Linked DNA regions of Sediminitomix flava. The protein of the gene in region 1 interacts with the protein of each later gene in a pairwise test. Links are inferred from orthologs where the notes say so. Each region holds a gene or a part of one and is shown in the gene's direction. Other genes may lie near its edges.

Region 1 (3,115 bases):
CAGAAACATCATAAACTGTTTGTGTGATAAAGAATGAACATCCTTTCTTCGCTTTCTCAATCATACGAAGGTGTTCATCTTTTTTAGTCTGATGTCTTTCCGGAATACAAACGCCACCAAGTTTGGTATTATTTGGTGTATTCTGATACAGAGAATAGGCATCGCCGAGTGTCATCATGACTTGTTGTTTGCTAGAAGCAGCTCCAACAAACACCATACACGAGTTTGAATCTTTGTTGCTTAGTTCGTTAGCGAGTTCCTCTTGAGAATATTTTCCGACACAACGATAAACGATTTTAGGGACATCCAACTCATCTAGATAAGAGTCTGAATATTCCATTGAATCTAATGACGGTAAAAACGGAAAAGGACGTTCTTCTGAAGTACGGTCACTTTCATCTTGAATGTCATAAATCACCAATGCATCAATATCAAGTTCCTTGATACGTCGGATTTGATTTTGAGAAATCTCGGTAAGTTTTTCAGGGGCATTTCTTTGTTTTGGGGGAGTGATCCCGTATGTGATGAACCCTGTTTTTTTGGTTTTAATTATTTCTTTGAACATAGTGTACTTAGTCCTTCATGTAAATTGCAGTTACAAATTAAAAGAATACTTTCGCAGTTTGAAATAAAAAAGGTTAGATATCTCTTTTAGGAAATGAAAGACAAAATAAAATTCTAGAAAAAGTCACTTTTTTGATTCTGATACTATTTGATCTTCTCATAAGGCAAAATCTTTTGAAAAACTATTTTTTGCTCAAAGATTTATAGGTGAGAGAAATCATACTTTAAGAGAACATATGTCATAATCTAAACTAGAAATAGCCCTTATTTTTGGAGCAGTGGATAATTCTGATATGAAGCACAGCCAGAAGAGGGGAAACCTTTGGAGGTTGTGCTTTTTTATTTTTTTGAAAAAATATTTTTGCTCCGTAATTCATTTACGGTCTATGCCTATAATTTTGTTAGAGTAATAAGAAGATAATTAGATAAAATATTAGAAAAATTTCTATATTTTCGGAAAATCGATACAAATCATTTAGATCATAGATAAATTTCAACGATCATGGCAGCAGACAATAAAGAACAACAAGAAAAACTCAATGCACTGAATACAGTCATTTCTAAGCTTGACAAAACCTATGGTAAAGGTACAGTCATGAAAATGAACGATGAGAATGTAGTAGATATTCCTGCAATCTCAACAGGTTCATTGGGCTTAGACCTTGCTTTAGGTGTAGGTGGTTTACCTAGAGGTCGTATTGTAGAGGTTTATGGACCAGAATCTTCAGGTAAAACAACTTTAGCTTTGCACACTATTGCTGAGGCACAAAAAAATGGTGGAATGGCAGCTTTTGTAGATGCTGAACACGCATTTGATAAAGTTTATGCTGAGAAGTTGGGGATTGATATGGATCGTTTGTTGATCTCTCAGCCAGACCATGGTGAGCAAGCTTTGGAGATTGCAGAGCACTTGGTTCGTTCTGGAGCTTTGGATGTTGTGGTTATTGACTCGGTAGCAGCTTTGGTTCCTAAAGCGGAATTGGAAGGTGATATGGGAGATAGCCGTATGGGACTTCAAGCACGTTTGATGTCGCAAGCACTTCGTAAGTTGACAGGAGCAGTTTCTAAAACAAACTGTGTATGTATCTTCATTAACCAATTACGTGAGAAAATTGGTGTAATGTTCGGTAACCCTGAAACAACAACGGGTGGTAATGCCTTGAAATATTACTCTTCTGTACGTTTGGATATCCGTCGTATTGGAGCGATCAAAGAATCTGCTGATAATATAGTAGGTAACCGCACAAGAGTAAAAGTTCAGAAAAACAAAGTAGCACCTCCATTCAAACAAGTAGAATTTGATATTCTTTATGGTGAGGGTATTTCACGAGCTGGTGAGGTTCTTGACCTTGCTGTAGATATGGAGATTGTGAAAAAAGCAGGTTCTTGGTTCTCTTATGGAACTACAAAACTTGGTCAAGGTCGTGAGGCTGTAAAAGAAATGATCAAGGATAATCCAGAGTTGATGGATGAGCTTGAAACTAAGATCAAGGCGAAAATTGATGGAATTGAACTTCCTGAAGAAGAGCCAGCAAAACCAAAGAAAGCAGAAAAGGCAGATAAAGAATAGTCTTTATTTCTAAAAGATAAATTGAAAGGCATCCCTATTAAAAGGATGCCTTTTCTTATTTCAGATCAATGCTAGTGACTTTTCCACTCTCTATATTGAAGGAAATAGATTTATCTTTTAATCCTTCTGTGTTAGAAAGCTTTTCAGCACTCCAATAATCAAGCAGATAACTTTCTTTTTTTACAGGGTCAAACAGTAAATATTTATCGACTGTTTTTGGTCCATTTTCGGTGTAAAACAGGATGTCATTTTTGAACCAACCAATAACTTTATAACCTGTAAGTTGATCACTTTTTGAAGAAAAATAGGCAAGTGTATCCATTTCAGATTTGACCAAAAGGTCATGTAGTTGAAGGCTATAGTTATCAAACTCTCCATTTTTTAGTTTCCGCTTCATTTGAAGACTGTCAGCCAACAGAAGCTGAGAAGAAAAACTTTTGTCTTTACTCAGAAGCTCAGAAGTTACTTTGAGTTTCTTCTTTATTATAACTTCTTTTTTCGTTTCTACTTTATCAGCAGTGTCTTGAAGATTACTGTCTTCTTGTTTTTCACTACTACATGAGATCAGTGAGAAAACAAGAAATCCTAATATATATTTTAGGGTATTCATCGATTTGTTCAGATTTAGTTTAGTATAGAAATTTCCCCCAAACTGTGTAACGAAAATTCAGCCGTAAATATACGAAGTCAATCGTATTTCAACTTCTAAAATAATGCGACTTCAAGGTTGTATTTGGAAAACAAGATGAGAGATAAGTATTATTTAGAGTTGAAAATGAGTTCCCGAACCTAAGTATTTATTTTCTTGATTCAATTTTAGAAATTCTAAGACCTCCAGTAAACTGAAGTCTTAGTTCATGCGACGTTTTATAAAACCCATATCTATATTTTTATTCTTCTTTCCTTTATTTATAGACCTTTTTGCACAAGATGTTGAGAAGGATTCTGTAAAGCTCTTTTCATATGGACGTATAGGAATTT
Region 2 (3,219 bases), on another replicon or contig:
AGCTCTGAATAATAATTTAACTTTTTAAGCTGAAATTAGTTATCTCAAAGTCAAAAGTTTCGTATAAACTGCTAACTTGATTTTTGAGTTTACGAAACATCAAACTTTCAATATTTTATATTTATTGAGTAAATAAGTTCATTGCATGGCATCTTTATTAGATTTTGTAGGGAATACCCCTCTAGTCGAAATTAAAAATATTAATCCGAATCCTAAGGTCAGACTTTTAGCAAAACTTGAAGGACACAACCCAGGTGGTAGTGTAAAAGATAGAGCTGCATTTAGCATGATAAAAGGAGCCTTAGATCGAAATGAAATAGATCAGCACACAAAACTCATTGAGCCTACTAGCGGAAATACAGGAATTGCTTTGGCTATGATTGCTCGCCTTTACAATTTGAATATTGAATTGGTAATGCCAGAAAATTCTACCGCAGAAAGAGTAAAAACTATGAGAGCCTATGGCGCAAAAGTTACGCTTACTCCTGCTGAAGGTTCTATGGAGACAGCCATTGACTATGCCCGTCAGAAAGTGGAAGAAGATGGTTATGTAATGCTTAATCAGTTCGGGAATCCTGATAATTACATGGCTCACTACCGTACTACTGGCCCAGAAATTTGGAGAGATACCGAAGGAACAGTGACGCATTTTGTTTCGGCAATGGGAACAACAGGGACAATTATGGGGACTTCCAGATTCTTGAAAGAGAAAAATAATAATATACAGATTGTAGGTACGCAACCTCAAGAAGGTTCTCGTATTCCAGGTATTCGCCGATGGCCAGAAGCATATCTTCCAGCAATTTTTGAGAAAGAGAGAGTAGATCAAGTGATTGATGTATCTCAAACTGACGCTGAAAACAATGCGCGTAGATTAGCCAAAGAAGAAGGAATTTTTAGCGGTGTAAGTAGCGGTGGAGCCCTGACTGCTGCTTTAAAGGTTGCTGAACAGATTGAAGAAGGAACAATTGTATTTATTGTTTGCGACAGAGGAGATCGCTATTTGTCCTCTGAATTATTCAGCTAACAAAAAATCATATAGGTATTTCATCCGTTGGAACTCGATTTCAACGGATTTTTTTTATGTCTAACTTTCGCAAGACTTCGAAAGGAATTATCTTAAACAACCAACTTATTTTTTAACCCAAAAACTATGCTCAGCGAAAAAGAACAAATCTACCGTTTGGCACTTCACCTTACCCCAAAAATAGGAAGTAGATTATCTAGAGTTTTATTAGGTCACTTTGAATCTGCTGAAAATATATTTTCACAGACCAAACAGTCATTACAGAAAATACCACAGATTGGCGAAGGGATTATTCATAACCTTTTTGATAAAATGCTTTTAGAAAGAGCAAAAGAAGAATATGAGTTAACCCAAAAACACGATATTTCTCTCTACTTTTATTCAGAAGATAACTACCCTTATAAGTTAAAACAAATTCCAGATGCTCCTACCCTATTTTACTTTAAAGGGCAAAAAGAATCATTAGAAAACCAGAAAATGGTTGCTGTTGTAGGTACTCGAAAAGCGACTGAAGCGGGGAGAAAGTTTTGTAGAGAACTGATTTATGAACTTCAGAAATTCAATGACCTTACCATAGTAAGTGGTTTAGCCATTGGAATTGATGTTGAAGCACATAAAGCAAGTCTAAAATCAAATATACCTACCATTGGAGTAATGGCTAATGGGATGGGAAAAGTATATCCTTCATTTCATAATAAAATAGCCGAAGAAATGTGTCATCAAGGGGGACTGATTACAGAAGGACAAATGTTTTCTAAACCCGATAGTGGAAAATTCCCTGCCCGAAATCGTATCATTGCTGGACTATGCGATGTTACGCTTGTGATTGAAGCCGCAGAAAAAGGAGGTGCATTAATTACTGCCGAACTTGCCAATTCTTATGATCGGGAAATTATGGCTGTACCAGGAAGACCATCCGATAAGTATTCGGCAGGATGTAATAAATTGATCAAAAAACACAAAGCTCATTTGCTCAATGAATTCTCTGATCTTGAATATTTAATGAATTGGGGGGACGATGGTCAGCAATTATCATTATTTCATGAAAAACAGAAGCCTACTTTTCATAACCAAGACGAAGAACGAATTTATCAAGAACTAGAAACTGGAGTAAAAATGCTAGATGAGTTGGTTTACAGACTTAAAATTCCACAAACCCAATTGGCTGCTTTACTTCTTTCTCTAGAACTAAATGGTGTCATCCGTCCATTACCTGGAAAAAGATTTGAATTATGCTAATAAAAAAGAAGCCGAAATGTCAAACACTTCGGCTTCTTTTCATCAGATACTAAAATATATATTAACCTAATTCTTTAATCATCTCACGTAATCTGTTAAAACCATATTCGGTTGCCAACAAATCATTCAGACGAAGAATCGTTAATCCATTATATGTTTTCACTCGCTTCAATGCTCTCTCCATCTGAGACCAACCTTCATTACTGTTCAATTCATGTGGGGTTGCATTTTCACCAGCAAGATTAATTTTTAAATCATAAGCGGCTTCAGCCATCCATCTTACCAAATCTTCAGCACGAGAATAAGCTTCATAATCACGATTGTATTTTTCCAAACAAGTGAAATGAACAACCAATCGCTCTTTATTTTCTTTATCAACCAAAGCATGAAGCATTTCCAAATACTCCCTTTGATCTAATCCATTCAAGTGATCATGCGATTTTATCAATCCTGCAGTCACTTCTGAGACTCTTGGCATTTGCGGATTGCTGATATTCCAGTGAATTCCCGCAATTTTAAAACCTATCGGTACTTTTTCATAAGATTCATTACTAAATACCTCAAGCGCCAACTTAGTGATTCTTTTACCATGATCGATGAGGGATTGGTTATACCAAGCAATAAGGTCTTTTCCCATTGCCGACTTGAAGTAATATTGCTTTTCGAAGAAGCTATCACTATCGCGAGGCATTGTAATCTCTTCAAAAGAAATGTAGCTTGTCTCCCATTGAGCATTCAAGGCATCCAAATCTTCGCTGTACTGGAACTTCACATATCGTTGGAAATCTTCAACCGCCAAACGACTGTAACATTGAAGTGTTCCTCTATTTGGATAATTCCCCCAGTCATGTGCATTGTATGAAGGATAACGCAACTCTCCTGCAGGTCCCATACTGATATTAACTTCAGAAGTCATGTTTGCATAAGAGTCATATCTATCTCTAAACTCTTCC

The links.
Region 2: the proteins of recA (region 1) and dprA interact in binary tests that used the Bacillus subtilis proteins (3 or more experiments, as listed by UniProt). The link is inferred for Sediminitomix flava from one-to-one orthologs.

Annotation. Positions count from the first base shown.
Region 1 is NZ_QGDO01000006.1:269,639-272,753, forward strand. What follows is about bases 322-3,100. They hold recA (recombinase RecA), read left to right. Parts: upstream 322-1,066; coding sequence 1,067-2,134; downstream 2,135-3,100. Other genes in these bases: BC781_RS20175 (methylenetetrahydrofolate reductase), read right to left, coding at 322-565; BC781_RS20185 (hypothetical protein), read right to left, coding at 2,190-2,744; BC781_RS20190 (carbohydrate porin), read left to right, coding at 2,992-3,100. In the rest of the region: more of BC781_RS20175, read right to left, coding at 1-321; more of BC781_RS20190, read left to right, coding at 3,101-3,115. UniProt on the Bacillus subtilis protein: Multifunctional protein involved in homologous recombination, DNA repair and competence.
Region 2 is NZ_QGDO01000001.1:1,248,262-1,251,480, forward strand. What follows is about bases 327-3,209. They hold dprA (DNA-processing protein DprA), read left to right. Parts: upstream 327-1,153; coding sequence 1,154-2,266; downstream 2,267-3,209. Other genes in these bases: cysM (cysteine synthase CysM), read left to right, coding at 327-1,027; BC781_RS04820 (family 14 glycosylhydrolase), read right to left, coding at 2,328-3,209. Outside these bases: more of cysM, read left to right, coding at 146-326; more of BC781_RS04820, read right to left, coding at 3,210-3,219. UniProt on the Bacillus subtilis protein: Protein that helps load RecA onto ssDNA during transformation. Binds cooperatively to circular ssDNA, is able to bridge different segments of DNA. Favors the loading of RecA onto SsbA- or SsbB-coated ssDNA and formation of RecA-DNA filaments.